4 regions of the Streptomyces sp. NPDC102451 genome follow, and region 2 is predicted to be linked to each of the others. Evidence: riboswitches for the same ligand, from Rfam matches in the RefSeq annotation. Region 2 holds a riboswitch; each other region holds the start of a gene.
What was found. A riboswitch is a leader RNA that binds a small molecule or an ion and turns the genes downstream of it on or off. The one in region 2 is predicted to bind cobalamin.

Region 1 (7,299 bases), on a different contig from region 2:
CTTCCACGCCGCGGCAGCGACGAAGTGGGGGGACATCACCGCCATCGAGCCCTACTCCAGCTACCAGGGTCTGATGAACGTGTGGACCGTCGACGCGGTGTCCGCCGAGTCCGGGATCACCGGTGACCCCACCGCCGATGTCACCAAGGACACCGCGCTCGGCAGCTACTTCTGGTGCTCGGACACCGAGCGACTGGTCTGCGCCGACATCGACAAGGTCGCCTCGTACGCCGCCAGGGCCCCCGAGGCCGACCTGGTCGTGGTCGTGTCCAACTCCACCAAGTACGGCGGTGCGGGGTACTCGGGCCTGGAGGCGGAGGGCTATCCGTTCGACGGAGTCTCGACCCTCTCGTCGGACAACGAGCAGTCGAGCATGATCGCCGCCCACGAGATCGGTCACTCGGTGGGGCTGCTGGCGGACGAGTACACGTACGACGGTTACGGCACCTGGCCGTCCGGCGAGCCCGACACGATCAACTCCAGCATCTACACCACGGAGCAGATGGCGGCCGGCCGGACCAAGTGGTACCGCTGGCTCGGTGAGGCCGACCCGACCGGAGGCACCGTCGGCACGTACGAGGGCAGCAGCTACTACCCCTACGGGATCTACCGCCCGACCTCCAACTCCCTGATGCGGGCCCTGAACGTCAGCGACTTCAACCTCCCCGGCCGTGAGGCCATGATCGCCGGCTTCTACCGGGAGGCCAACGCGCTGAGCAGTGGGACAAGGACGAGCAGCGCGGTCCTGAGGACCGGCCCCCTCAAGGTCTCCCAGGCCGGTCTCACCGGCCTGGCGGCCCCGGAGCTCCGCTGGTACGTCGACGGCGCCCAGGTGAGGCGGGCGCAGGGCCTCACCACCGTCACGCCCGCCTCACTGGGCGTCGCCGCGGACGGCAGGACCCACACCGTGACGGTCAGGTCCTGGGACCGGAGCACGTCGATCCGCGACCCCCGGGTCCTCGCCGAGGCCACCGAGAGCCTGACCTGGACGGTCAAGGCGTCCGGTCGCAGGGCCCACGGGAAGCACTGACGCCAGGCGGTACGACGACATCCGGCACCGGACACCGCACCGGACCGGAATCCGCCGGGCCGGGGAGGCATGTCCCTGACCCGGCGGTTCCCCTTTCTGCACTCCTTCGACTCCCGGCAAGCTCGGATGCCGGGCGAGATCACCGGCATCGGGAGCCTCCTGTCCGAGACGGAGACCGGCCCCCCGGAGGCCGCGGTCCCCAGCCGCGGACGGGACGGGACGGGACGGAGAGCGTACGGGGCGATGGCGTACGGGGCGATGCGCCCCGGTGGCAGCAGACAGCCCGTTGTCGAGGGGTACCTGCGTCATGTGTCCCACGACGAGGATCCTGCCCGCCGGGACATCGTGCTCCAACGGCCGGTGCTGTGGACCGGGCCGGGCGACATCCCCCGTACGCTTTCGCCCGCCAGGACGGTCGTCGTCCCGGGCTCACTGATCCGGGTGATCCACCTCTCGTACCCGGACACCGCCCCGCCTCCGTCCTCCGCCTGAGTCCCCGAACTCGCGCGGGGCCGGTGCCGGGCCGCCGGCTCCCCCGCGAGCCGGGCACCGGCGCCGCTACAGAAGTCCCACGAGGTCCGCCAGCCAGTGGCCGTAGACGTCGCTGTCGGCCACGGGCGGCACGATCAGGCCCGCGAGCAGAGCGAGGGGGGATCCGACCAGCAGCAGCGTCGCCGGCAGATCCGAACGGGCGGGCATCTGTGCCTTGGTGGGGACCGTCGAGACCATCCCCACCGCGAAGGCGAGCACAACGATGAGCAGACCGAGCACGCCGAAGACGACCATCCTGACGACGGACGGTCCGGGATCGGCCTGCAGCGCCGCCATGTACCCCGCCGCGACAACGGCGATCAGCAGAGCTACGACGAGGGCGACCGCCTGGTCACGGAGGTACACCCTCCGCCTGGTCACGGGCGTGGAGGTGGCCTCCGGCGCGGGTTCGGCCTCCGCCGGGGACTCGGCCTCCGGTACGGGCCCGGCCTCCGGCCTGGACGTGATCTCCGGTGTGGGTGGCAGGGCCTCGAGGTTGCGGAGGTAGTGGTACGCCTCCCCGAAGGCGGCCGTCTCCTCCGGACTTGCCCCCAGCGCCCGGACGAGGTTCTCCAGATTGGCCCAGTGGGTGGGAAGGGAGCGTCCGGACAGCCACCACTCGACGGTGGGCTCCCACTGGTTCCTGTCCGTTTCGCTGATGACCTCGTTCTCGAATGCCGCGGCGAACATCGCGGCCGGTGGCCAGTCGGTGTCGCCGGCCCGCGCTCTCAGGGCCTTCAGCTGTTTCCCCAGATCGGCGCGGGAGGTGACTTTCTCCAGCCGGCTGAGGATCAGGGACGGCTCCGGCGCTGCTACGCCCGGTCCAGGTGCCAGGGTCGCCACGTCGCCGGGCGGAACATCGTCCGCGGCTTGCTCTCCGGCCTCCTCCGGCTGATCGGGGTCGGGTTCGGCCGGCGGCGGCAGCGGTGTCCCGGACGGAGCCGCGGCTGCAACCGTCTCCCTCCTGGCCGCCTTCGCGATGGTCACCCGGTATTCGAGTTCGGCCCACATCTGTGGCCGCTGCCTCACCCCGGCTGCGAGGATCCGTTCATAGACGTAGTCGTACAGCTCGTGAACACTGACCGCTCCGTCCCTGTCGAGATCGGCCTCACCGGTGCGGAGACCTTCGATCACGGCTCCGGTGAACCTGGACCGGCCCGGCTCCAACTCGCTGACCCGGTCGCCCTCCCAGGCGTATTCGGTGCGGTTGGTGGCCGTGATGACCGCCCGCCCGTGCCCGGCCAGTTCATCGCGCACATGGACCGTGGTGTCGCCCTTGGTGCCGTGCAGGAAGGCCCCGCTGTAGCAGCAGTCCAGCAGCAGGACGATGGACCGGGCCCGGCACCGTCGCATCTGGATCTGCAGGAAGGATCCGGAGACGGCGGTGGAGGCGAGGAGCTTCTGGTCGGTGTCCCGGGCCGCGAAGTACAGCTCTCCGTTGTCGTTCTTGATCCCATGGCACGACAGGTGCAGCAGCAGGAGGTCGTCCCGGCTCCGGTCGAGGAAGAACTCCTCCATCGCGCGGCTCACCTCGCCGTGGCGGCCGTCGATGACCGTCTGCACGGCGAAGTCACCGACCTGAGGGTCGCTGAGCACCTCGGCCAGACCTTCGGCGTCCGGCGCCGGCGAGCGCAAGCGGCTCAGACCGGCGGTGTCGTAGCGACCGGTCGCGATCAGCAGGGCAAACCGGCCCCCGGGCATCGTGTGTCCCCCTTCAGACTTGCCCGGCCGTCCCGGATTCCGGCACCGGCGTGTCCGGGCCCGGGCGTGGCGCGGGTTCCACCGCAGTACGCGGCGGAGTGTGCCGGGAGATGAACTCCTCGATCAGTCGGCGCTGGTCGGCCGATGACAGGGCTTCCACCTCCAGGCTGTCCTCACCCACGGCGATACTGATCCTCCGAACCGGCCGGTTCTCGATCCACGCCTGCAGCAGGTGCACCAGACTACGTACCACGAACGGCGCCGCTGTCACCACCAGGGCGCCCAGAGCGATCGTCCCGCCCGGCTTGGCTCCCTCCGGTGCCTCTTCCGCCCGTTCCAGCACGACGCTTTCGATCTCCTGCTCCAGCAGGCGTTCACGCAACGCGAGCGTGCACGACTCCAGTTCCTCCGGATCGCTGTCCGGGCCGCCCTCTAGCACCACCCGGATCCGACTCGCCGAACTGCTCACTGTGCCCCCACGTACTTGCCGAGCGATCAGCGTAGCCAAAACTCTTCCGGCCCACCCCGGCCAGCGGCGATTTGCGTGCACACAGCAGGTCGAAGTCACACGCCGGGGTGGGGCCCGCGCCGTCGGCCGCCTGCTCCACCGCCCCTTCTCCGGGGCGTCGGGCGCGCTTGTCATCGTCCCCCACCTGGCATTACTGTCACCACGCCTTGGTGAACGGGAAATCGGTGTGATGCCGGTGCGGCCCTCGCCACTGTGATCGGGAAGTCCGGCTCCGGCCCTCGCGGGCAGCCACTGGGTCCTTGTGACCCGGGAAGGCGGAGTTCGGGCGGTGGTACCCGTAAGCCAGGAGACCGGCCAAGGCACTTCAACCATCCACGAGGTGCTGGAGAGGGTCTGCTGAGCCATGCACATAGCCGAGGGTTTTCTGCCTCCGGCGCACGCGATCGCCTGGGGTGTCGCGTCCGCGCCGTTCGTCGTCCACGGAGTCCGGTCACTTACGCGTGAGGTCAGGGAGAACCCTGAGAGCACGCTGCTCCTGGGGGCCTCCGGGGCCTTCACGTTCGTTCTTTCCGCGCTCAAGATCCCGTCCGTCACCGGGAGTTGTTCGCATCCCACGGGTACGGGGCTGGGGGCCATCCTGTTCCGCCCGCCGATCATGGCGGTCCTGGGCACCATCACCCTGCTGTTCCAGGCGCTCCTGCTGGCCCACGGCGGTCTGACCACGCTGGGCGCCAACGTCTTCTCGATGGCGATCGTCGGGCCCTGGGCGGGGTACGCGGTCTACAAGCTGCTGCGCCGGTACGAGGTGCCGCTGATGGTGGCGGTGTTCTTCGGCGCGTTCGTCGCCGACCTGTCGACCTACTGCGTCACCAGCGTGCAGCTGGCGCTCGCCTTCCCGGACCCGGGCAGCGGGTTCCTGGGCGCGCTCGGCAAGTTCGGCTCCATCTTCGCGGTCACCCAGATCCCGCTCGCGGTGAGCGAAGGTCTCCTGACGGTGCTGGTCATGCGTCTCCTGGTGCAGTCCAGCAAGGGGGATCTGACCCGGCTGGGCGTGTTCCTCACCGGCAAGCAGAACCGGACCAGGACGACCGAGACCGAGGCGGTGGCCCGATGAACAGGAACACGAAGATCAACGCCCTTCTGCTGATCGTCGTGGCGGCCCTGGCCGTCCTGCCGCTGGCCCTCGGCCTCGGCGACGGCGAGGAGGAGCCGTTCGCGGGGGCCGACGCCCAGGCCGAGACGGCGATCACCGAGATCGATCCCGACTACGAGCCGTGGTTCTCCCCGCTCTACGAACCGCCGTCGGGCGAGATCGAGTCGGCGCTGTTCGCCCTCCAGGCCGCGCTCGGCGCGGGTGTCCTCGCCTACTACTTCGGCCTCCGGCGCGGGCGCCGTCAGGGCGAGCTGCGGGCGGTCGCGCCGCAGCACGGCGACGTCGCCGGGGAGTCCGCGGCCCGGGGGAACTGAGCGCGTGCTGCCGATCGACGCGGCGGCGCACAGCTCCCGCTGGCGCCGCCGCCATCCCGTGGACAAGGCCGTGCTGGGCCTGGGCCTCACCGTTCTGGCGATCTCGCTGCCGCCCTGGCCCGGTGCGGCCCTGATCCTCCTGACCGCCGTCGCCGTGCTGCTGGGGCCGGCGGGGGTGCCCGCCCGTCAACTGTGGCGGGCGTACCGGGTTCCCCTGGGTTTCTGTGTCACCGGGGCCGTCACACTCCTCGTACAGGTGGGCGGACCGGAGGGGTTCGTGGCCCTGGCCGGCGGGGGGCCGCTCCGCGCCGGGGAGCTGCTGCTGCGCACCTCGGCGGCGTCCCTCGGTGTCCTGCTGTTCGCGTTCACCACCCCGATGTCCGATCTGCTGCCCCGCCTGGTCAAGGCGGGGGTGCCGGCGCCGGTGGTGGATGTCGCGCTGGTGACCTACCGCATGAGTTTCCTCCTCCTCGACTCGGTACGCCGGATCCGTGAGGCCCAGGCGGCACGGCTCGGGCACACCACCCGGGCCGCCGCCTGGCGTTCGCTGGCAGGGCTGGGCGCCACCGCCTTCATCAGGGCCTTCGACCGCGCGGCCCGGCTCCAGGCCGGACTCGCCGGGCGCGGTTACGACGGGACCCTGCGCGTCCTGGTGCCCGAGGCCCGCGTCTCCGTCCGGTTCGTGGCCGTGAGCGTCACCCTGCTCGCGGCCCTCACCGTCCTGACCTTCGCCCTGGAAAGGCCCTTGTCATGAGCGAACCGGTACTGCTCGCCCTGCGGGGCGCGTCCTTCGCGTACGAGGACGGCCCCACCGTGCTCAGCGGCCTCGACTTCGAGGCGCACGCCGGGCGCGCGCTCGCCCTGCTCGGCCGGAACGGCAGCGGTAAGACCACGCTGATGCGGCTCCTCAGCGGCGGGTTGCGCCCGCGCGAGGGGCAGTTGACGGTCGAGGGGCGCCCGGTGACGTACGACCGCAAGGGGCTGACCCGGCTGCGCACCACGGTCCAGCTGGTGGTGCAGGACCCGGACGACCAGCTGTTCGCCGCGTCCGTCTTCCAGGACGTGTCGTTCGGACCGCTGAACCTCGGTCTGCCCGACGCCGAGGTGCGGGCGCGGGTGGACGAGGCTCTCGCCGCCCTCGACATCACGGCCCTGGCGGACCGGCCCACCCATCTGCTCTCGTACGGACAGCGCAAACGGGCCGCCATCGCGGGCGCGGTCGCGATGAGGCCGCGTGTGCTGATCCTCGACGAGCCGACGGCCGGGCTCGATCCGGACGGCCAGGAGAGGCTGCTGGCCACCCTCGGCACGCTCCGCGACAGCGGCACCACGGTCATGATGGCCACTCACGACGTCGACCTCGCCCTGCGCTGGGCCGACGACGCCGCGCTCCTCACCCCCTCCGGTGCCGTCGCCGGGCCCGCTCCCGCGATGCTGGCCCGTACGGACCTCCTGCGGGAGGCGGGGCTGCGGCTGCCGTGGGGCATCGCCACCGCCGGACTGCTTCGCGCGCACGGGCTGCTGGACGCCACGGCGCCCGGCCCCCGTACCCCCGAGCAGCTCACGGACTTCGTCCCCGGCACGGTCGGACGACCCGGAAGAGGTCCGGCGGTCAGATGACCCGGAAGAGGTCTCCGGCGGCGTGGACGTCGGTCAGGTCCTCGATGCTGCGGAGGTTGTCGCACAGGGCGTCCAGGACCGTGCCGGGTTCGGCGGCCTGCGGGGCGCCGACGGCCACGCCGAAGGAGCGGAAGCCGAGCGTGTGCTTGGCCTCGTTCCAGCCGCGCATCCACCCCTCGGTGACGTCGCACTCCCCGTCGGTGATCATCACGATGTCGCCGCGCCTGCGGCCGTCCGCGTCGTACTCCTTCTCCAGCAGCCCGACGGCCGCCGACAGGGGCGCCCGGTAGTCGGTGCCGCCCCCGAAGAAATGCTCGGCGAAGTCGATCACGTCCTCGGTCCCGGCGGGCCCGGAGGCCGGGAATCGGCACACCTTCAGGGACTCGGCGGAGGAGAACAGGATGCCGACGAAGTCGCGCTTCGCCCTGCGGGCCTGGTCCAGCAGCGCCAGGGCGCACGCCTTGGACCACGCCTCGCCGGT
Region 2 (7,299 bases):
GGGGTTGTACAGCGCCATCACGAGGTCGGCGGTGGCCGCCGCGCGGAGCCGTCCGGCGATGACCTCCCACGGCTTGAGCCGGTCCGAGAGCGAGATGGTGGCGTAGTCGTGGCCCAGCGGCGCACCGGCCCTGGCAGCGGCGGCGTTGGCCGCGGTCACCCCGGGCAGCACCCGCACCGCGATGTCCGCGTACGCGTCCTGCGAGGCCACCTCCAGGACGGCGGTCGCCATCGCGAAGACCCCCGGGTCGCCCCCGGACACCACGGCCACGCGGCGCCCCCGGCGGGCCAGGTCCAGGGCGAATTCGGCCCGTTCGGACTCGACCTTGTTGTCGGATCCGTGCCGCTGCTGGCCCGGCCGCACCGGCACCCGGTCCAGATACGTCGTGTAGCCGACCAGGTCGTCGGCGGCGGCCAGCGCCCCGCGCGTCTCGGGCGTCAGCCAGAGCGGTCCGGCCGGTCCGGTGCCGACCACGACGACCTCGCCGGTCCCCGGGCCGGCGGCGGGGGAGGGCCGGGGGGCGTCGATCCGGCTGGGCAGCACGGCGACCGCGAAGTACGGCACGGAGTCCGGGTCGGTGTCCGCCAGGTCGCCGGTCCGCTCCCCTGCCATGGTGGCGCGCTCGACGTACCGCGCCTCGGGCAGCCGGCCGGACGCCTCGAACGCGCGGCGCACGGCGGGGAACGTCCGTCCCAGCTTCATCACCACGGCGGAGTCCGTGGCCGCCAGACGTGCCGTCAGCTCCTCCTCCGGCAGGGTGCCGGGCAGGATCGTCAGCACCTCCTCGGCCTCGACGAGCGGGGTGCCGAGACGGGCGGCGGCGGCGCTGACCGAGGTGACACCGGGGATGACCTCGGTGTCGTACCGGTCCGCGAGCCGCTTGTGCATGTGCTGGTACGAGCCGTAGAAGAGCGGGTCGCCCTCGGCGAGCACGGCGACGGTGCGCCCGGCGTCGAGGTGCACCGCGAGGCGGGCCGCGGCCTCGGCGTAGAACTCGTCCAGCGCGCCCCGGTAACCGCCCGGGTGGTCCGTGGTCTCCGTCGTGACGGGGTAGACCAGCGCCTCCTCGATGTGGTCGGCGCGGATGTACTGCGCCGCGATCGAGCGGGCGATGGAGCGTCCGTGCCGGGCGGAGTGGTAGGCGATGACATCGGCCTCACCGATGATCTGCACGGCCCGTACGGTCATCAGCGCCGGATCGCCCGGGCCGAGCCCGACCCCGTACAGCCGTCCCGTGCCGCCGGTGTGCTGCTGCTCGGGCATGCTCACTCCTCCTCGCTGGCGATCGCGTTGAGGGCGGCGGCGGCGATGGCGCTGCCACCCCGCCTGCCCCGCACGACGAGGTGCTCAAGACCCGAAGGGTGGGCGGCCAAGGCCTCCTTGGACTCGGCGGCCCCGATGAAACCGACGGGCACACCGATGACGGCGGCGGGGCGCGGGGCGCCCTCCTCGATCATCTCCAGCAGCCGGAAGAGCGCGGTGGGCGCGTTGCCGACGGCGACGACCGCGCCCTCCATCCGGTCCCGCCACAGCTCCAGGGCGGCGGCGCTGCGCGTGGTGCCGAGCTTCGCGGCCAGCTCGGGGACGCCGGGGTCGGACAGGGTGCAGATCACCTCGTTGTCCGCGGGCAGCCGCCTGCGCGTGACACCGCTGGCGACCATGGCGACGTCGCACAGGATCGGTGCGCCGGAGCGCAGCGCCGCACGGGCGTCGGCCACCGCGTTCGGCGAGAAGGCGAGATCGCGTACGAGGTCGACCATGCCGCAGGCGTGGATCATGCGGACGGCGACCTGGCTCACGTCGGCGGGCAGCTCTGCCAGATCCGCCTCCGCGCGGATGGTGGCGAAGGACTGGCGGTAGATCGCCGGTCCGTCCTTCTCGTACTGGTGCACAGTGCTGTCGCTTTCTTCATCGAGCAGATCGAGCAGATCGAACAGGTCGAACAGGGGGTGGTGGTGCGTGGTGGTCAGGTGCGCGTGCCCCGTGCCGCCGCCACGGCGGCGGCGAGCGCGGCCGGGTCGTCCCGGACCGTGGCCGCCTCGGTGGCCCGGTCCCCTCGTACGTGCGAGATCCGGTGTCCGCCGGGGGTGGCGACGACGTCGATCCACTCCCCGTGCGGATGGCCGCAGCGGCGTTCGCAGCCGGACCAGTACACAGGGAGCCGTCCGACGGGTCCGACGGCGGCCCCCGCCTCGGCCCGTACGTCGGCCAGCGACTTCGCGCAGCCGGGCCGCCCGATGCAGGCGCCCACACCGGCCCACGGCGAACCGGGCCCGGTGATCAGACCGGCCCCGGAGAGGCCGTCGAGCAGGCCGTCCGCGCGGTCGGTCGGGATCCCGGTGACGACGGCCCCGCGCCACGGGGTGAGACGCAGTTCCCCGGCGCTCGACAGCAGCCGCCACTGCGTCAGGTCCAGCCGCCCCAGCGGTACGCCGACGGACAGCGCGGCCTCTCCACGGCCGACCGGGACGGGACCGGGGGCCGGGGGCAGGGCTTCGGAAGGGCGGGGACGGCGGCCCGGGACCGCGAGGATGCCGGCCTCCCGCAACCGTCGTACGACCTCGGCGGGAAGCGCGGCCGCCGTGGCGTCCGGCAGGTCCTTCACCCGCCAGGCGCCGCTGTCCCGGGCGGAGTCGAGGAAGGCCTCGGCGGCGGTCAGGGCGGCGCGGGGGGCGTCGGCGGAGGGGACGCGGAGGACGGCGTCACCGTCCCCGACGCGCAGCAGGGCGTCGTCGTCGTGGCCGAGGAGGGTGAGGTCGGCGCCGAGCGCGTCCACGTCGCCGCGGCCGTCGTCGAGGGCGAACAGGAAACGTCCGGAGAGCGCCGTCGCGCCGTCGCTTCCGCAGAGAAGGCGGTCGAGTCCGGTCAGCCAGGGGCGGATGTCGACGGACCCGAGGCCGTCGAGCCCGGAGAGCGGGGACGCGACCACGTTGCGTACACGTTCGTGCCGTGCGGAGGGCAGCAGCCCGGCCTCGTCCAGCAGCCCGGCCAGCTCGCCACCGCAGCCCGGGGAAAGCCCGCGCAGCTGCACATTGCCCCGGGAGGTGAGATGCAACTCACCGTCACCGAAGCGCTCGGCGGCCTGCCCCAGCGCCCCTGCCTGGCGGGGTGTCAGCACCCCGCCGGGTATGCGGATCCGCGCCAGCGCACCGTCGTCCGCCCGGTGCAGACGCAGCGCTCCGGGGCAGGCGTCACCGCTGCTCCGGGCACACGCATCGCCCGGAGACGAGGGCGTCAGGGGGGAGGCGGACATGGCGGCGAGCATACCGACCGTGACCGTGGCGGGCCCCTACGGTCACTGTGACGTACGGGACACCGCTCCGCCGCCGGTCAGGGCGGGGGCCGTCTGGTCAGGACCCCCCACCCGCCGCCTACTATGCCTAGCGGCGGTCCGTTCGGCCCGCCATCGCCAGACGGCGACACGGAGGAAGCCCGGTGAGATTCCGGCGCGGTCCCGCCACTGTGAGCCCGGCCCCCTGAGGCCGTGCGAGTCAGGAACTCCAGCCGTCCGACAACTGCCCGGGGCGTGGATACCCCGAGGAAGGGCTGACGCCGCATGATCCTGCTCCTGTCGACGTCCGACACCGACCTGCTGAGCGCCCGCGCTTCCCAGGGCCCGGTCAGCTACCGCTACGCCAACCCTTCCCGGCTCTCCCTGGACGACCTGCCGCAGCTCCTGGACGGCACGGACCTCGTCGTCGTACGCCTCCTCGGTGGTGTCCGTGCCTGGCAGGAGGGGCTCGACCAGGTGCTCGCCACCGGCCGCCCCGTCGTCGTACTCACCGGTGAACAGGCCCCCGACGCCCAGCTGATGGCCGCCTCCACCGTGCCGATCGGCATCGCCGCAGAGGCGCACGCCTATCTCGCGCACGGCGGCCCCGCCAACCTGGAGCAGCTGGCCCGGTTCCTCTCCGACACGGTGCTGCTCACCGGCCACGGCTTCGAGCCGCCCGCCCCGGCCCCCGCGTGGGGCCCGCTGGAGCGGACCGCCCGGGACGTCACAGGCCCGACCGTCGCGGTGCTCTACTACCGCGCCCACCACATGAGCGGGAACACCGACTTCGTCGAGGCGCTCTGCACCGCCGTGGAGGACGCGGGCGCCCGCCCCCTCCCGCTGTACGTCGCCTCGCTGCGCACCCCCGAGCCCGAGCTCATCGATGAACTCCGGGCCGCCGACGCCATCGTGACCACCGTCCTCGCGGCGGGCGGCACCAAGCCGGCCACCGCGTCGGCCGGCGGCGACGACGAGTCCTGGGACGCGGGCGCCCTCACCGGCCTCGACGTGCCCGTCCTCCAGGCGCTCTGCCTGACCAGCCCGCGCGCCGCGTGGGAAGAGAACGACGAGGGCGTCTCCCCGCTGGACGCCGCCACCCAGATCGCCGTGCCCGAGTTCGACGGCCGCCTGATCACTGTCCCCTTCTCCTTCAAGGAGATCGACGAGGACGGCCTGCCCGCGTACGTCGCCGACCCCGAGCGGGCCGCCCGGGTCGCCGGGATCGCCGTACGGCACGCCAGGCTCCGGCACATCCCGGCCGCCGAGAAGCGGATCGCGCTCGTCCTGTCCGCGTACCCCACCAAGCACTCCCGCATCGGCAACGCGGTCGGCCTCGACACCCCCGCCAGCGCCGTCGCCCTGCTGCGCCGACTGCGCGCCGAGGGCTACGACTTCGGGCCCGAGGAGGAGATCCCGGGCCTGGTCTCCGGCGACGGCGACGAGCTGATCTACGCGCTGATCGAGGCCGGCGGCCACGACCAGGAGTGGCTCACCGAGGAGCAGCTGGCCCGCAACCCGGTCCGGATCCCGGCCGCCGACTACCGCCGCTGGTTCGCCACGCTGCCTGCCGAGCTGCGCGAGGCCGTGGAGGAGCACTGGGGCCCGGCGCCCGGCGAGATGTTCGTCGACCGGTCCCGCAACCCCGAGGGCGACATCGTGCTCGCCGCGCTGCGCCGCGGCAAATTGCTGATCCTCATCCAGCCGCCGCGCGGCTTCGGCGAGAACCCGATCGCGATCTACCACGACCCCGATCTGCCGCCCTCGCACCACTATCTGGCCGCCTACCGCTGGATCGCCGCGTCCGCCGACGACAACGGCTTCGGCGCCGACGCGATGATCCACCTCGGCAAGCACGGCAACCTGGAGTGGCTGCCCGGCAAGAACGCGGGCCTCTCCGCCGCCTGCGGCCCCGACGCCGCGCTGGGTGATCTGCCGCTGGTCTACCCGTTCCTGGTCAACGACCCCGGCGAGGGCACCCAGGCCAAGCGCCGTGTGCACGCCACCCTGGTCGACCACCTGGTGCCGCCGATGGCGCGCGCCGACAGCTACGGCGACATCGCCCGCCTCGAACAACTCCTGGACGAGCACGCCCAGATCGCCGCGATGGACCCGGCCAAGCTGCCGGCCGTCCGCGCCCAGATCTGGACCCTCATCCAGGCCGCGAAGCTCGACCACGACCTGGGCCTGGAGGACCGGCCCGAAGACGAGGGCTTCGACGAGTTCATCATGCACCTCGACGGCTGGCTCTGTGAGATCAAGGACGTCCAGATCCGCGACGGCCTGCACGTCCTGGGCGCCGCGCCCACCGGAACGGCCCGCGTCAACCTGATCCTCGCGATCCTGCGGGCCCGGCAGATCTGGGGCGGTACCACGTCCCTGCCGGGCCTGCGCGAGGCGTTGGGACTGGACGAGTCGGCAGCGACCCGCGCGGACGCGGACGCGGTGGAGGAACAGGCCCGCGCCTTGGTGCAAGCGATGGACGACGCGGGCTGGGCCCCGCTGGATCAGATCGTTTCGGCAACCGAGCAGCCAGATCAAGCCCCTGCGGCGATTGAGCAGCGGGGTCCGGGGCAGAGCCCCGAGCAGACGACCCGCACACCGCTCCACGACCTGACCCCCGACGTGGCGGCGATCCTCAACTTCGCGGCCCAGGAGGTCGCCCCCCGCCTGGCCAGGACCACAGACGAACTGGACCACTGCGTCCACGCCCTGAACGGCGGCTTCGTCCCGGCCGGCCCGTCCGGCTCCCCGCTGCGCGGCCTGGTCAACGTCCTGCCGACCGGCCGTAACTTCTACTCCGTCGACCCGAAGGCCGTCCCCTCCCGCCTCGCCTGGGAGACCGGTCAGGCGCTCGCCGACTCGCTCCTGGAGCGCTACCGTGCGGACAACGGCGACTGGCCCACCTCCGTCGGCCTGTCCCTGTGGGGCACCAGCGCGATGCGCACCGCAGGCGACGACATCGCCGAGGCTTTCGCCCTGCTCGGCGTCCGCCCCGTCTGGGACGACGCCTCGCGCCGTGTCACCGGCCTGGAGCCGATCCCGTACGAGGAGCTGGGGCGTCCCCGTATCGACGTCACGCTGCGCATCTCCGGTTTCTTCCGCGACGCGTTCCCGCACACCATCGGCCTGCTCGACGACGCCGTACGCCTGGCGGCCTCCCTCGACGAGCCCGCCGAGCAGAACTTCGTACGCGCCCACACCCAGGCCGACCTGGCCGAGCACGGGGACGAGCGGCGGGCCACCACCCGCATCTTCGGCTCGCGCCCGGGGACGTACGGGGCGGGGCTGCTCCAGCTCATCGATTCACGCGACTGGCGTACGGACGCCGACCTCGCCGAGGTGTACACGGTGTGGGGCGGCTACGCCTACGGCCGTGAGCTGGACGGACGTCCCGCCCGGGACGAGATGGAGACCGCGTACAAGCGGATCGCGGTGGCCGCGAAGAACACCGACACCCGTGAGCACGACATCGCGGACTCCGACGACTACTTCCAGTACCACGGCGGCATGGTCGCGACCGTACGCGCGCTGAAGGGCACCGCCCCCGAGGCGTACATCGGCGACTCGACCCGCCCCGAGACGGTCCGCACCCGCACCCTGGTCGAGGAGACGTCCCGGGTGTTCCGCGCCCGGGTGGTCAACCCGAAGTGGATCGAGGCGATGCGCCGCCACGGCTACAAGGGCGCCTTCGAGCTCGCCGCGACGGTCGACTACCTCTTCGGGTACGACGCCACGACGGGCGTGGTCGCGGACTGGATGTACGACAAGCTGACCGAGACGTACGTCCTGGACCCGGCGAACCGCGAGTTCCTCCAGCAGGCCAACCCGTGGGCCCTCCACGGCATCGCGGAGCGCCTCCTGGAGGCGGAGTCCCGGGGGATGTGGGCGAAGCCCGACCCGGCGGTGCTCGAAGCGCTGCGCCAGGTGTTCCTGGAGACCGAGGGCGATCTGGAGGGCGAGGACTGAGCGGGACGACGGCCGGGCAGGGGTCCCGGCCGTGGTCGCCACGGTCCCTGCCTTGCTGC
Region 3 (7,299 bases), on a different contig from region 2:
CGGAACGCGCGGTCCTAGCGAGCCTCTGCGCGAGCGTGGCCGGTCTGCTGGCGCTCGGCGCCACCGTGTCCGCCACCGGAGCACCCGCGCTGACCGCGGCCGTCGTGGGATACGGACTGGTCTACCTGGGGCTGGGCGCGGCGGGGCCCACCGAGAACGACCTCCTGCACCGCCGCGTCGACACCTCCGGCCGGGCGACGGCCCTCTCCGTGCAGTCGCTGGCCCAGCAACTCGTGGGGGCGGCCGCCGGCCTGGTCGTCGGCGCACTGCCCGCGGGGCCGCTGCCCTGGCTGCTCGGTGCCGTGGTGCTTCTGGCCGGAGCACTCCTGTGGACCCGGCGCACCGCCTCCGCTCCGCAGGCCGCCCCCGCCCCCGGGTGGGACGGGGGCTGACCTCTCTGCTCCGTACGGACGCCCCGGATCGCGCGGGGCCGCGCCCTTGGCCAGGCTGGCCCGGAGCCGGGACGCGAGATCCCCGTACTTCCAGGAGCCGAGATGCAGCAGGACAAGCACCCGTCGTACCGTCCCGTCGTCTTCCGCGACCGTTCCGCCGGGTACGCCTTTCTGACCCGGTCCACCGCGTCGAGCGAGCAGACGATCGACTGGGACGACGGCAACAGCTACCCGGTCATCGACGTGGAGATCTCCGCCGAGAGCCACCCCTTCTTCACCGGCAAGGCGCGGGTGGTCGACACTGAGGGCCAGGTCGCCAAGTTCGAGCGCCGCTACGGTGACGAGGGGGGTGGGGACGCCTCCTGAGCCCCGGGTCTCCACGGCTTTCCGCACACGGGGCAGAATCGTCGGCAGTGTGCCCCGTGACCGCCGCGCCTCACCGGGGCACGACCGCCCGCGTTCCCCAGGAGACCCGCCCCCATGCCCGACAGCCCCGCCCTGCTGGTCATCGGCGAATGCGTCGCCGACATCGTCCGGCTGCCGGGCGCCCCGGACCGGATCCACCCCGGCGGCAGTCCCGCGAACGTCGCGTACGGTCTGGCCAGACTCGGCCGGGACACCACTCTGATCACCCAGCTCGGCCAGGACTCCGACGGGCGGCTGATCGAGGACCACCTCGCCTCCGCCGGGGTGCGGGTCCTGACGGACGGCGCCGACGCGCCCACCCCGGCCGCCACGGTCGAGCTGGACGACGCAGGCCGGGCGACGTACAGCTTCGAGATCACCTGGACGCTGGGCCCGGTCGCGCCCTCGGGGGAGCCGCCCCTGCACGTTCATACGGGCTCCGTCGCCACCGCCCTCGAGCCCGGTGCGGACACCGTCCTGGAGCTCGTCCGGTCGCTCCGGAGGACGGCGACCGTCAGTTACGACCCCAACGTGCGGCCCGCGCTGATGGGGGACCACGCCCTTGCCGTGCACCGGGCCGAGCGCATCGTCGCGCTGAGCGACATCGTCAAGGCCAGCGACGAGGACCTGCGGTGGCTGTACCCGGACGAAGCCCCGGAGAAGGCCGCCGAGCGCTGGCTCCGGTCCGGGCCGGCGCTGGTCCTGGTCACCCGCGGAGCCGCAGGCGCGACAGCGTTCGTGCCGGGCACGGACGTGAGCGCCGGGGCGCCGCCCGTCCAGGTCGTGGACACCGTGGGCGCCGGTGACGCCTTCATGTCCGGCACGCTGCACGCCTTGGCCTCGCACGGCCTGCTCGGGGCGGGGAGCCGTGCACGGCTGCGCACCCTGGACGCCGAGGTCCTGGGCGACGTACTGCGCCACGCCGTGGCGTCGGCCGTCGTGACCGTCGCACGGGCAGGCGCCCTGCCTCCCGACGAGGAGGAGCTGTCAGCGGCTCTGACCAGCGGACCGGCCCCGGAGCGGTAGGGGGTCGAGGGGGTGTCCTCGCCCGCACCACGGTCGTTGATTCTTTCATGACCGTGACCCTTACCGACACCGTCCCACCGTCCACCACCGAACTGCTGACCGGCGTCCTCCTCGGCCCGGGACACCGCCGCGAGCACGGATTCTGGCAGCGGCTGATCAGCACAGAACCGTTCCGCCGCCCCGCCGGCGGAACGCCCGAAGAGCGCCTGGAACTCGCCTACGACCGGTTGCGGATCCTCAACCTCTCCCTGGACAGCGGAGCGCGCCTCGCCTCCGACCCACGCGCGCTGGCCGCCCTGCACGCCTGGCTCGGCCCGGTGGACCCCGCGCTGACGACCGTGGCGGGCATCCACTACAACCTCTTCCTCGGCAGCCTCCTTGACCACGAATGCGCCGGCCGCCGCGACCTGTCGGACTACCTGACGATGCGGCGCATCGGCACCTTCCTCTGTACGGAGGTGGCGCACGGCAACAACGCGGCGGCCATGGAGACCACCGCCACGTACGACCGTGAGCGGGACGGATTCGTCCTGCACACCCCCAACCCGGGCGCGCAGAAGTTCATGCCCAACACGAGCCCGGCGGGCGGGGCGAAGTCTGGCCTGGTCGCCGCCCGCCTGGTCGCCGACGGTTCGGACCACGGGGTACGCCTCTTCCTGGTGCCGCTCACCGACGACGCGGAGGCGCTGCCGGGCATCCGGGTGCGCCGGCTGCCCGCCCGGATGGGCAGCCCGGTGGACCACTGCCTGACCTCGTTCGACCGGCTCTTCGTGGAGCGGGACGCCCTGCTGGGATCCGCCGAAGAGGGCGACGCACCGGGGGAGTTCAGGACCGGGCCGGGGGACAGGCGGCGGCGCTTCCTCACCTCGATCGGGCGGGTCACCCCCGGCCGGATCTCCATGAGTGCCTGTGCGGCGGGATCGGCCCGCGCGACCCTGGCGGTCGCCGTGCGCTACGGCGGCCACCGGATGATCTCCGGCAGCCGGGGCGCGCCGCCGGTCCCCGTCAACGCCCACCGGACCCATCACGGACCGCTCGCCTCGGCCATGGCCACGGTCTTCGCCATGAGCCTGCTGTACCGCAGGGCGCAGGAGCGGTGGGAGGCCTGCACGGACGAGGACGGGCGGGCGGAGGCGGGCAGACTCGTCGACGTCGCCAAGGCGTGGATCACCTGGCGGGCCCGAGACGTCATCGTCGAGAGCCGTGAACGCTGCGGCGCGCAGGCGCTCCTGGAGAACAACGGCATGACCGAACTCGTCACGGGCGTGGAGGGGGCCATCACCGCCGAGGGCGACAACATCGCCCTGTACGCCAAGGCGGCCGCGGACATGCTCTTCGCCGCCGAGCCCGGCCGCGACGACGTCCCGGGCCCGGCCCCGCACCCCGGCGACCTGGCCGACCCGCGCTTCCTGGGCAGCCTCCTCGCCTCGGTCCAGGACATCTGGTTCGCCAGGGCCAGGACCCGCGCGCTGCGGGCGCCCGACGCCGACGCCCTGGAGAGGTGGAACTCGGCCTCGGGCCCCGCCCTGCGCGGGGTCGAGGCCTATGCGTACCGGCAGGCCGCCGAGGCCTACGCCGAGGCCCGCGCGACGCTTCCCCCGGGGGCGGCCAGGGACCGGCTGGGGGAGCTCGAGCGGCTGTTCGTCTTCGAGTGGCTCTCCCGCAACAGCGGCGATCTGCTGGCCGCCGGTCTCCTGAGCGGCGATCAGGTGGACGCCCTCCCCGAGGCCGTGGAGGAGCATGTGGCGGCCGTCGCCACGCACGCCGCCGAACTGGCCGAGTCCTTCGCCCTGCCCGAGGAACTGCTCGCCGACTGGCCGATCGCCGGCCCCGGCTACGCGGACGCCTACGACGATCCCGGTGGCCCGTGGAACACCGGCCCGGCGGACGCCCGATGAGCGCCGGCTGCAGGGGGCGGGCGATGTGCGGCCGACTGGGCGAGCGCCTGGAGATCCTTGGACTGCGCGCCGTCCTGCTGGCCTACTGGGGCACCACATCCGTGCTCGCCCGCCGGAGCGGGAAGCCGCACACCGACGGAGGCGAATCGGTTCACCCCAAGAGCTGACCCGCCCGACGTCCGCGCCGGTACGGCGGGGAGACGCCCGCCGTACCGGCGACGGCCCCGAGGCCGCCCCCACGTCGCGTGATAGCTTGCAGACGCCAGTCACACTCCACGTGGAGTCAGGGAATCCGGTGCGAATCCGGAGCTGACGCGCAGCGGTGAGGGGGACGGGCGGGGCCACGGCCACTGGGACACCCTCGGGTGCACCGGGAAGGCGCCCCGTCCGGACGAACCCGAGTCCGAAGACCTGCTGGCACCCGCTTCCGCACCGGGAGCGGAACTCCGTACCGGGCTTCGCGCATGAGCCCAGAGAACGCCGAGGGACTCCGTGCCGCCCATAGCCAGCACCGTACGCCGAACTGCCCTGCTCGTCGCGGGACTCGTCCTCCTGACCGCCTGCGGCGGGGGCGGGAACGAGCCCGCCGCCGACACCGCGCAGGACGACGCCGCCGCAGGCTTCCCGGTGACCCTGAAGAACTGCGGCCGTACGGTGACCGTCGACGCCGCACCGCGGCACGCCGTCTCCCTCAACCAGGGATCGACGGAGATCCTCCTCTCCCTGGGCCTCGCCGACCGGCTCGCCGCCACCGCGACCTGGACGGACCCGGTGATGAAGGGCCTGGAGAAGGACGAGTCCACGGTGCCCCGTCTCGCCGAGAACCAGCCCTCCTCCGAGAAGGTCCTCGCCGAGGAACCCGACTTCGTCACCGCCTCGTTCGAGTCGACCCTCGGCAAGGGCGGCGTGGCGTCACGCGACCAGTTCGAGGAACTGGGCGTACCCACATACCTCTCACCCGCCGACTGCGCGGGCAAGGACAACACCGGCAGCAGCGACGGCTCCCGCACCGAGCCTCTGACCATGGACCGGGTCTACGGCGAAGTGCGCGACCTGGCGAAGGTGTTCGGCGTCCCGGAGCGGGGCGAGAAGCTGGTGACGAGCCTCCGGACCCGCATCGACAAGGCGACCGCGGGCATCGACGCGTCCGACACCACGATGCTCTACTGGTTCGCCAACGCGGAGGCCCCCTACCTGGCGGGGTGCTGCGGAGCCCCCGGCATCATCACCGGGGAGCTCGGCGCGAAGAACGTCTTCGACGACACCCACGAGGAATGGCCCCAGATCAACTGGGAGACCGTCGCCGACCGCAACCCCGACGTGCTGGTCATCGGCGACCTGACCCGTAAGTCGCAGACCGCCGAGAGCGCCCAGAAGAAGATCGAGTTCCTGGAGTCCAACCCCGCCACGAAGAACCTGGACGCCGTCAAGCACAAGCGGTACGTCCTGCTCAGCGGCCAGGCCATGAATCCGACCATCAGGACCGTGGAGGGCGTGGAGCAGGTGGCGGCCGGGCTGCGCTCGTTCGGACTCGCGGGGTGACGGACACCGGACACGTACCGGACGTACCGAAATCCCTTCACGGGACCGCGCACCTGCCGGACCTACCGACGGACGTGCACATCACGGGAGTGCGCGTCGAGCAGCCGCCCGCGGTCCCGGCTGCCGCAGGGGCCCGGATCCTGCGTGACGGCCTGCTGTGGAGCGCAGGGATCGCCCTGCTGCTCCTGTCCGTCGCGGTCGCCGTCACCATCGGTCCCGCCCGCATCTCGGTCCCGGACGTCTGGTCGGCGGTGGCCTCGCACCTCGGCATCGGTCACGGGCGGCTGAGCCCGATCCGGGACGGCATCATCTGGAACCTGCGCATGCCCCGCACCCTGCTCGCCGCGGTGTGCGGCGCCGGGCTCGCGGTGTGCGGCACCGTGATGCAGTCGCTGCTGCGCAACCCGCTCGCCGACCCGTTCGTCCTCGGCGTCTCCTCGGGGGCGTCCACCGGCGCGGTCGTGGTCGTCGTCCTGGGCGTCGGCGGGGGAGCGGTCTCCGTCTCGGGCGGCGCCTTCGCCGGGGCCCTGCTCTCCTTCGCCCTCGTTCTGCTGCTCAGCCACACACTCGGCGGATCCACCGACCGGGTCGTCCTCTCCGGGGTCGCGGCCATGCAGCTCTTCTCCGCGCTCACCTCCTTCGTCGTGATGACCGCCGCCGACGCCGAGCAGACCAAGGGCGTGCTCTTCTGGCTGCTCGGCTCACTGAGCGGGGTCGGCTGGAGCGACGTGTGGATGTGCTCCGCCGTGCTCGCCGTGGCCCTGCTGATCTGCCTGGGTCACGCCCGTACGCTCGACGCCTTCGCCTTCGGCCAGGACGCCGCCGCCGCGCTGGGGGTGCACGTGGCCCGCACCCGGATCGTGCTGCTCTGCACCACCGCGCTGCTGACCGCGGCCCTCGTCAGCTCGGCGGGCGCCATCGGGTTCGTCGGCCTCGTCCTGCCGCACGCGGCCCGGGCGCTGACCGGGTCGGGGCACCGGAGGCTGCTGCCGGTGACGGCACTCGCCGGAGCCGTGTTCCTGGTCTGGGTCGACACGCTGGCCAGGACCGTCCTCGACCCCCAGGAGGTCCCGGTCGGCGTGGTCACCTCCCTCATCGGGGTGCCCGTCTTCGTCCTGATCCTGCACCGCACGCGGAGGAGCCCGTGAACCGGACGGAGACCCCCGGCGACGGCCTGCGGGCCGCGCGGGTCAGCAGGGAGGCCGGCGGGAGGATCGTCCTCGACGGGGTGAGCATCGCGCCGCCGCCCGGCACCACCGTCGGGCTCCTCGGGCCGAACGGCTCCGGCAAGACCACGCTGCTCCGGGTGATGGCGGGCGTACTCGCCCCCGGTGCGGGCGTCGTCACGCTCGACGGCCGCACCCTCGCCGAGACGGGCCGGCGAGCCGTGGCACGCCGGGTGGCCGTCGTCGACCAGCACGCCTCCACCCAGGTCGACCTGAGCGTGCTGGACGTCGTACGACTCGGCCGCATCCCGCACCGGCGCGCCTGGTCAGGGCCGGGCCCCGAGGACGACGACGCCGTACGCGAGGCACTCACGCGCACCGGGCTCGCCGACCGCGCCGGGCAGTCCTGGCACACCCTGTCCGGCGGCGAGCGCCAGCGCGTGCAGATCGCCCGCGCCCTGGCCCAGCAGCCGCGTGAACTCCTGCTCGACGAACCCACCAACCACCTGGACATCCAGCACCAGCTGGAGCTGCTGTCCCTGGTCGCCGCGCTGCCCGTCACCGCGGTGATCGCCCTGCACGACCTCAATCTGGCCGCCATGTTCTGCGACCGGGTCACCGTCATGAAGGAGGGCCGGGTGGTCGCCGGCGGAACGCCCTCGGAGGTCATCACCGAGGAACTCATCGCCGACGTCTACCGGGTACGCGCGGTCGTGACACCGGAAGGGCCCGACGGGCGCCCCGCGGTGCGGTTCCTGCCGGGCGAGGCCGTCCGCGGACCGCACAAGTGCGACGAGAGGGCGGGCCCGTGAACCACCCGGGTCCGCCCCTCGCTACTGTCGCGCGGCCTTTCGCCGCTGTGTGAGGGGG
Region 4 (7,299 bases), on a different contig from region 2:
GCCGCCTGGGAGGACCGTCTCGACGACGTCCGCGCCAAGGGCGGCAGCGAGACGCTGCGCCGGACCTTCTACTCGTCCCTCTACCGCTCGTTCCTCGCGCCGAACATCGGCAGCGACGTCGACGGCCGCTACACGGGCTGGGACCAGAAGATCCACCGCGCCAAGGGATTCACCTACTACCAGAACTGGTCGCTCTGGGACACCTACCGCACCCAGGCCCAGCTCCTCTCGCTGCTCGCACCGCACGAGTCCCGCGACATGGCCATCTCCGTCATCAAGATCGACGAGGACAGCGGCTGGCTGCCCAAGTGGGGCTACGGCACGGTCGAGACGAACATCATGACCGGTGACCCGGTCACGCCGTTCCTCACCAACGCCTACCAGCAGGGCCTCCTCAAGGGGTACGAGGAGAAGGCGTACCGCGCGCTGAAGAAGAACGCCGACGGCGTGCCCCCCGCCGACTCCGCCCCCGTGGGCCGCGAGGCCAACAAGGAGTACCTCGACGACGGCTTCGCGCCGTACATCAAGGACCGCGCGCATGTGAAGCCGGGTGACTCCGACTACGACCACGGCGCCTCCGCGACCCTGGAGTACGCGCTGTCCGATGCGATGCTCGGGCAGATGGCGAAGGAGCTGGGGCACCGGGACGACGCCGCGCGGTACACGGCGCGGGCGCAGAACTACCGGAAGATCTTCGACAGTTCGACCGGCTTCTTCCGCGCACGGGACGCGAGCGGTGCCTTCACCGGCCCCGTCGACCCGGCTCAGAGCGAGGGCTTCCACGAGGGCACGTCCTGGCAGTACCAGTGGCTCGTCCCGCAGGACCTGCCCGGCATGGTCTCCCTGATCGGCGGCACCGAGGCCGCGAACGAACGGCTCGACTCGTTCTTCGCGTACGAGCAGCTGCTCCAGGACCCGGCGAAGACCGCCCGCGAGGTGTGGGTGAACGGGCCGTACGACTACTACAACGCGGACAAGTACAACCCGCAGAACGAGCCCGACCTGATCGCTCCCTACACCTACCTCTCCACCGGACAGCCCTGGAAGACCACCGACGTGGTGCACGCCGCGCTCACACTCTTCACGGACACCCCGACCGGTATGACCGGCAACGACGACCTCGGGACGATGTCCGCCTGGAACGTCCTGTCCTCGATCGGGATCTTCCCGGTCCAGCCGGGCACCGACACCTGGAGCCTGTCGACCCCCGTGTTCGAACGCGTCGACCTGACCCTCGACCGGCGCTACTACCCCAAGGGCAGCCTGACCGTCAGTGCTCCCGGCACCTCCGACTCGGCGCGCTACATCCAGTCGGCCCGGGCCGACGGGGCCGCGTACGGGAAGACCTATCTGACCACCGAGGACATCCGCGGCACCCGCAACCTGTCCTTCGAGGTCGGTACGGAGCCCTCGGAGTGGGGCACCTCGGCGGACGCCGCACCGCCCGCCCTGAAGTGACGCGCTGAACGGCCTCCGACCGCACGCACGGCCCGCCCCTCGCCGAGGGGCGGGCCGTGCGCCGTGAGGGCGGAGCCGCTCAGCCGTTGAACCGGTCCGGGTCGAACCCGGTGCGCTCGTCACGGTTCAGGGCGTTGATCTCGCCGATGTCCCCCTCGGTGAGTTCGAAGCCGAAGAGGTCGAAGTTCTGCTGGATGCGCCGCAGCGTCACCGACTTGGGGAACACGATGTCCCCGCGCTGCAGATGCCAGCGCAGCGTGACCTGCGCCGTCGACCTGCCCACCCGCTCGGCGATACGCGTCAGCGTCGGGTCGTCGAGCACCTTGCCCTGGGCGATCGGCGACCAGGCCTCGGTGGCGATGCCGTGCTCGGCACCGAAGGACCTGACGGCGTCCTGGGTGAGGTATGGATGGACCTCGACCTGGTTGACGGCCGGCACCACCGTGCTGCCGTCCAGCAGTCGGCGCAGGTGGTGCGGCTGGAAGTTCGAGACACCGATGGCCTTGACGCGACCCGAACGGTAGATCTCCTCCAGCGCCTTCCAGGTCTCCACGAAGTCACCCTTGTCGGGCAGCGGCCAGTGGATGAGGAAGAGGTCCAGATAGTCCAGCCCCACCTTGTCCATGGTGCGCCCGAAGGCCTTGAGGGCGTCGTCGTACGCGTGGGCGCCGTTGTCCAGCTTGCTGGTGACGAAGACATCGGCACGGTCGAGACCGGACTCCCTGACCGCCTGGCCTACCTCCTCCTCGTTGCCGTACATCTGTGCCGTGTCGATGTGCCGGTAACCGGTCTCGAGAGCGGCCAGAGTGGTCTCGCGGGTGTCCTCGGGCGGGATCTGGAAGGTCCCGAAGCCGAGCTGGGGGATCTCCACACCGTTGTTGAGCGTGATGGCGGGTACCGGGGGCACGGATGACTCCTTGTCGTCGGTGTGGGGCCGGTGCACGGGCGGCGGCTCGCAGCACGCAGCGGAGCGCTGTATTCCGCCCTCTCTGCGGCGTACCCGCCATCAAACGGCGCAAACAGGTTGAAACGACGGAATACCCATCCATCTGCGTGAGGTGCGCGACCGGTCCGGCCGGGGCGTGGGTCAGCCCCGGCCGGACCGGGTCGTCAGGACGCCGACAGCTCCCCGCGGACTGTGCGGGCCGCCGCCACGAGGTTCTCCAGCGACGTACGGGTCTCCGGCCAGCCGCGGGTCTTGAGTCCGCAGTCAGGGTTGACCCACAGCCGCTCGGCCGGGATCGCCTTCAGCCCGGTGCGGAGCAGCTCGGCCGCCTCCACGGCGCTCGGCACACGGGGCGAGTGGATGTCGTACACACCGGGCCCCGCCTCGCGCGGGTATCCGTGCTCCGCCAGCTCGTGGGCGACCTGCATGTGCGAGCGGGCCGCCTCCAGGCTGATCACGTCGGCGTCGAGATCGTCGATGGCCTGGACGATGTCGCCGAACTCGGCGTAGCACATGTGGGTGTGGATCTGTGTGTCCGGCCGCACCTCGCTGGTGGTGAGCCGGAACGACTCCGTCGCCCAGGCCAGATAGGCCCCGTGGTCGGCGGCGCGCAGCGGCAGCGTCTCCCGCAGCGCCGGCTCGTCCACCTGGATGACCGAAGTGCCCGCGGCCTCCAGGTCGGTCACCTCGTCACGCAGAGCGAGGGCGACCTGCTGGGCGGTGTCGCCGAGGGGCTGGTCGTCGCGGACGAACGACCAGGCGAGCATGGTGACCGGCCCGGTGAGCATGCCCTTGACCGGCCGGTCGGTGAGGGACTGGGCGTACGTCGTCCAGCCCACCGTCATCGGCTGGGGGCGGGAGATGTCGCCGGCCAGCACCGGCGGCCGGACGTAGCGCGTGCCGTAGGACTGGACCCAGCCGTGCTGCGTGGCGAGGTATCCCGTCAGCTGCTCCGCGAAGTACTGGACCATGTCGTTGCGTTCGGCCTCACCGTGCACCAGGACGTCCAGGCCGGTCTTCTCCTGGAAGGAGATCACCTCCTGGATCTCGGCCTTGACGCGCTCCTCGTACCCGGCCGCGTCGATGCGTCCGGTCCGCAGGTCCGCGCGGGCGGTGCGCAGTTCGGCGGTCTGCGGGAACGAGCCGATGGTGGTCGTCGGCAGCAGGGGCAGCCCGAGGTGCGCGCGCTGGGCGGCGGCCCGCTCCCCGTACGGCTGGGAGCGGCGGGCGTCGGCCTCGGTCACCGCGGCGGCCCGGGCGCGGACGGCGGGGTCCCGGGTGACGGGGGAGTGCGCACGGGAGGCCAGGTCGGCCCGGTTGGCGGCGAGTTCGGCGGCGATGGCACCGGTGCCCTGCGTGAGGCCCCTGGCGAGGGTGACGATCTCGGCGGTCTTCTGCCGGGCGAAGGACAGCCAGCGCAGGACCTGCGGCTCGATGTCCCGTTCGGCTGCGGTGTCCAGGGGGACGTGCAGCAGGGAGCAGGAGGCTGCCACATCGATCCGTCCGGCGAGCCCGAGCAGGGTGCCGAGCGTGGAGAGCGACTTCTCCAGGTCGTTGATCCAGATGTTGCGCCCGTTGACCACACCGGCGACCAGCCGCTTCCCGGGGAGCCCGCCGACAGCGGCCAGGGCGTCCAGATTCCCGGCTGCGGCCTCGGTGAAGTCCAGCGCGAGCCCGTCCACCGGCGCCTTCGCCAGGACGGGAAGAGCCTCGCCGAGCCGGCCGAAGTAGGAGGCGACGAGCAGCTTGGGCCGGTCGGTCAGCGAGCCGAGGCGGTGGTACGCGCGCTCGGCGGCATCCAGTTCGGCCTGGGTGCGGTCCTGGACGAGTGCGGGTTCGTCGAGCTGCACCCACTCGGCTCCGGCCGCGCGCAGGTCGGCGAGGACCTCGGCGTACACCGGCAGCAGGCGGTCCAGGAGGGTGAGCGGGTCGAAGTCCGCGGCCACACCGGGGGCGGGCTTGGCCAGGAGCAGATACGTGACCGGTCCGACCAGGACGGGCCGGGCGGCCGCCCCCAGCGCGACGGCCTCCTTGAGCTCGGCGGCCTGCTTGGCGGAGTCCGCGGTGAAGACGGTGTCCGGGCCCAGCTCGGGAACCAGGTAGTGGTAGTTGGTGTCGAACCACTTGGTCATCTCCAGCGGGGCGACGTCCTGCGTGCCGCGCGCCATCGCGAAGTAGCCGTCCAGCGGATCGGCGGCGACCGCCGCCCGGTGGCGCTCGGGGACGGCTCCGACCATGACGGTGGTGTCCAGCACATGGTCGTAGTACGAGAAGTCCCCGGTCGGGACCTCGTCGACGCCGGCATCGACGAGCTGCTGCCAGTTCGTACGGCGCAGATCTGCGGCCGTGGCGCGGAGGGCGTCGGCGGTGACCCGCCCCTTCCAGTAGCCCTCGACGGCCTTCTTCAGTTCCCGGTTCTGTCCCTGCCGGGGGTAGCCGTGGACAGTGGACCGCGCAGTCGCGGTCGCGTGCTCGGTGGTCACGGAGATCTCCTTCGCGAGATGAATCCCTGAGATCCCGGCGGCGGGACGAGGACGCGAAGGGGTGACGTACCGGACGGCAAAGGCGTCGGACGACGCGATGATCCGCCAGGTATGTACGCCGACCCGCCCACGAGGTCACCGGGATGTCCGCGCACGGTTGGGCCGCGCGCGGGCAGATGGCAGGTCTTCGGACTCGCGGGCACGTCCTCGTCGAGGACACCTAGTGGCCGTCGCTTCCCAGGTCCGGTTCGTCGGACCCAGTGCTCATGACGGCGGTCGTTCCCGCTCACCGCTGCGGGGCAGTCCCGGAATTCCACCAGGTTCCCTCTTACGACGCATCCCGCCTGGCGGACGGGGCGAACCAGCTGCACCCACAAGCCTACGGGGCCCTCCGAGGGCGCGGTGAGCCAGGTCCAGCATGCGGATGGCGGGCCGCGGACTCACGCAGCGCCCGTGCGCGCGGCCCAGGCGGGCTGGAGATCCCGGTAGTCGATGACCGTGACGCCCTCCCGCGCCACAGCCTCCCGGGCCTCGGGTGACGTCAGGAACGCGTGGTCCGTACGCCGCACCCGCCGGTCGAAGGCCTGCGCCTCCCGGTTGCCGAGGCTGGGATGGACGGCCCATTCGCTGAGCCCGGCCGGCAGGTCGTGGAGCAGCCGGCCGTACAGGGCCGCCTTGTCCTCGGTCGCCAGGGAGAAGCTGTCCAGGAACTCGTGGTCGACGACGGGCAGCCCACGCAGGCGCATCGCGCGCCGCCCCGGCTCCAGCCAGATGCGGACGGCGAGGCCGTACTCGGCGGCCAGATTCCCGGCCTTCGCCGGAGGAGCCTCATGGCCTCCGGCGCCGCCGGACACACCGTCATGAGGCTGCACGACGAGGCGATCCCCTCCTCTACCGACTCGATCACCGCGGCGTTGACGGCCGGGTCCATGCCGAAGTCGTCGCAGTTGACGATCAGCAGGCGGGCATCGGGCGGGAACCCCAGGATCCGGTTCCACTGCGCGGAGGACGTCCCGGGCGACGGTCCGACGGCTGCTCCATCCATGGTCGCAGTCTGGACCCACCCCGACGCTCGCGCACCTGAACAGGGCGCCCACGGCCGTCGGCGCGCCACCGTACGGCCGACCAGCCGGAGCCCGGAAGGTGTCGAAGCGATTCGACAAGCCAATGCTGGGCAGACCGGGCCGGAATTTTCCATTGACACCCTCCCTTCGGGCTGACACCGTCGAAGCGCTTCAACGATCATGGCCGTGGGTCTCGGCCCAGGCCCGACCCTAGGGACCGACCGTGGTGTTCTTCGACAATCCCGTGATCCCCGGCTTCAGCCCGGATCCGAGCATCTGCCGCGTGGGCGAGGACTACTACGTGGCGACGTCCAGTTTCGAGTACGTACCCGGGGTGCCGCTGTGGCACAGCCGGGACCTCGTGCACTGGCGGCTGATCGGGCACGCCCTCGACCGCCCCTCGCAGCTGTCGCTCCCTGACGCGGCTCCCGCATCCTGCGGGGTGTACGCCCCGACGCTGCGGCACCATGACGGTCTCTTCTGGATGATCACGACCGTGGTGGCCGGCGAGGGCACCGTCCTGGTGACCGCCGAGGGCCCCGCCGGCCCCTGGTCGGAGCCGGTGCCGGTCGGTATACCGGGCATCGATCCCGATCTGGCCTGGGACGACGAGGGGAACTGCTGGTGCGTGTTCTCCCACGACGGGATCCGCGGGGTGCGCATCGAGCCGAAGACGGGCGAACTGCTCGGTGAGCCGGTGGAGATGTGGTCGGGCAGCGGGCTCCAGTACCCCGAGGGGCCGCACCTCTACAGGATCGGCGACTGGTGGTACCTGCTGCTCTCCGAGGGCGGGACCGAACGCGGGCACGCCATGTCGGTGGCCAGGGCGCGCACGCTGCCGGGCCCCTTCGAACCGCACCCGGACAACCCCGTGCTGTCCCACCGCAGCACCGGCCACCCCGTGCAGAACACCGGCCACGGCGATCTGGTGCAGGCGCACGACGGCACCTGGTGGATGGTGTTGCTGGGCACCCGGCCCCGCGGCGACACGCCCGGGTTCCACGGAATGGGCCGGGAGACGTTCCTGGTTCCGGTGCGCTGGGAGGACGAGTGGCCCCTGCCGGGACCGCTGGAACTCCGTTCCCCAGGACCCGAGTTGACTCCGCACCCCTGGCCCGCCGAGCCGCACCGCGACGACTTCGAGGCCCCCGCGCTCGCACCCTGCTGGGTGTCGCTGAGGCGCCGCGATCCGGATGCCGCGCGCCTCGACGAGCGGCCCGGCCATCTGGTGCTGCACGCCCGGGCGGACGGCATGGAGCAGCCCGGCGCGCTGTTCGTCGGGCGGCGCCAGCGCGACCCCGACTGCGTGGCGCGGACCCGGGTCGACGCCGGTGAAGGAGGCCGGGGC

Region 1: another riboswitch for cobalamin. It lies ahead of ACIRD8_RS25875 (energy-coupling factor ABC transporter permease); the one in region 2 lies ahead of cobN (cobaltochelatase subunit CobN).
Region 3: another riboswitch for cobalamin. It lies ahead of ACIRD8_RS05980 (ABC transporter substrate-binding protein); the one in region 2 lies ahead of cobN (cobaltochelatase subunit CobN).
Region 4: another riboswitch for cobalamin. It lies ahead of metE (5-methyltetrahydropteroyltriglutamate--homocysteine S-methyltransferase); the one in region 2 lies ahead of cobN (cobaltochelatase subunit CobN).

Annotation. Positions count from the first base shown of each region.
Region 1 covers NZ_JBIWKD010000013.1:46,925-54,223, forward strand. The annotation lists gene ACIRD8_RS25855 (M64 family metallopeptidase) at 1-1,030, shown strand, start outside; gene ACIRD8_RS25860 (DUF6338 family protein) at 1,100-1,522, shown strand; gene ACIRD8_RS25865 (caspase domain-containing protein) at 1,589-3,262, opposite strand; gene ACIRD8_RS25870 (hypothetical protein) at 3,276-3,731, opposite strand; cobalamin riboswitch at 3,900-4,105, shown strand; gene ACIRD8_RS25875 (energy-coupling factor ABC transporter permease) at 4,135-4,845, shown strand; gene ACIRD8_RS25880 (energy-coupling factor ABC transporter substrate-binding protein) at 4,842-5,198, shown strand; gene cbiQ (cobalt ECF transporter T component CbiQ) at 5,203-5,952, shown strand; gene ACIRD8_RS25890 (energy-coupling factor ABC transporter ATP-binding protein) at 5,949-6,818, shown strand; gene ACIRD8_RS25895 (VWA domain-containing protein) at 6,811-7,299, opposite strand, start outside.
Region 2 covers NZ_JBIWKD010000022.1:24,792-32,090, forward strand. The annotation lists gene cobJ (precorrin-3B C(17)-methyltransferase) at 1-1,263, opposite strand, end outside; gene ACIRD8_RS32950 (precorrin-8X methylmutase) at 1,266-1,892, opposite strand; gene cobG (precorrin-3B synthase) at 1,967-3,265, opposite strand; cobalamin riboswitch at 3,371-3,524, shown strand; gene cobN (cobaltochelatase subunit CobN) at 3,557-7,240, shown strand.
Region 3 covers NZ_JBIWKD010000002.1:553,985-561,283, forward strand. The annotation lists gene ACIRD8_RS05955 (MFS transporter) at 1-392, shown strand, start outside; gene ACIRD8_RS05960 (type B 50S ribosomal protein L31) at 495-758, shown strand; gene ACIRD8_RS05965 (carbohydrate kinase) at 873-1,823, shown strand; gene ACIRD8_RS05970 (acyl-CoA dehydrogenase) at 1,871-3,721, shown strand; gene ACIRD8_RS05975 (hypothetical protein) at 3,745-3,888, shown strand; cobalamin riboswitch at 3,968-4,155, shown strand; gene ACIRD8_RS05980 (ABC transporter substrate-binding protein) at 4,214-5,263, shown strand; gene ACIRD8_RS05985 (FecCD family ABC transporter permease) at 5,338-6,411, shown strand; gene ACIRD8_RS05990 (ABC transporter ATP-binding protein) at 6,408-7,241, shown strand.
Region 4 covers NZ_JBIWKD010000015.1:174,497-181,795, forward strand. The annotation lists gene ACIRD8_RS28460 (GH92 family glycosyl hydrolase) at 1-1,458, shown strand, start outside; gene ACIRD8_RS28465 (aldo/keto reductase) at 1,538-2,365, opposite strand; gene metE (5-methyltetrahydropteroyltriglutamate--homocysteine S-methyltransferase) at 2,569-4,887, opposite strand; cobalamin riboswitch at 5,048-5,268, opposite strand; gene ACIRD8_RS28475 (hypothetical protein) at 5,328-5,633, opposite strand; partial or broken gene ACIRD8_RS28480 (ChbG/HpnK family deacetylase) at 5,753-6,133, opposite strand; gene ACIRD8_RS28485 (glycoside hydrolase family 43 protein) at 6,175-7,299, shown strand, end outside.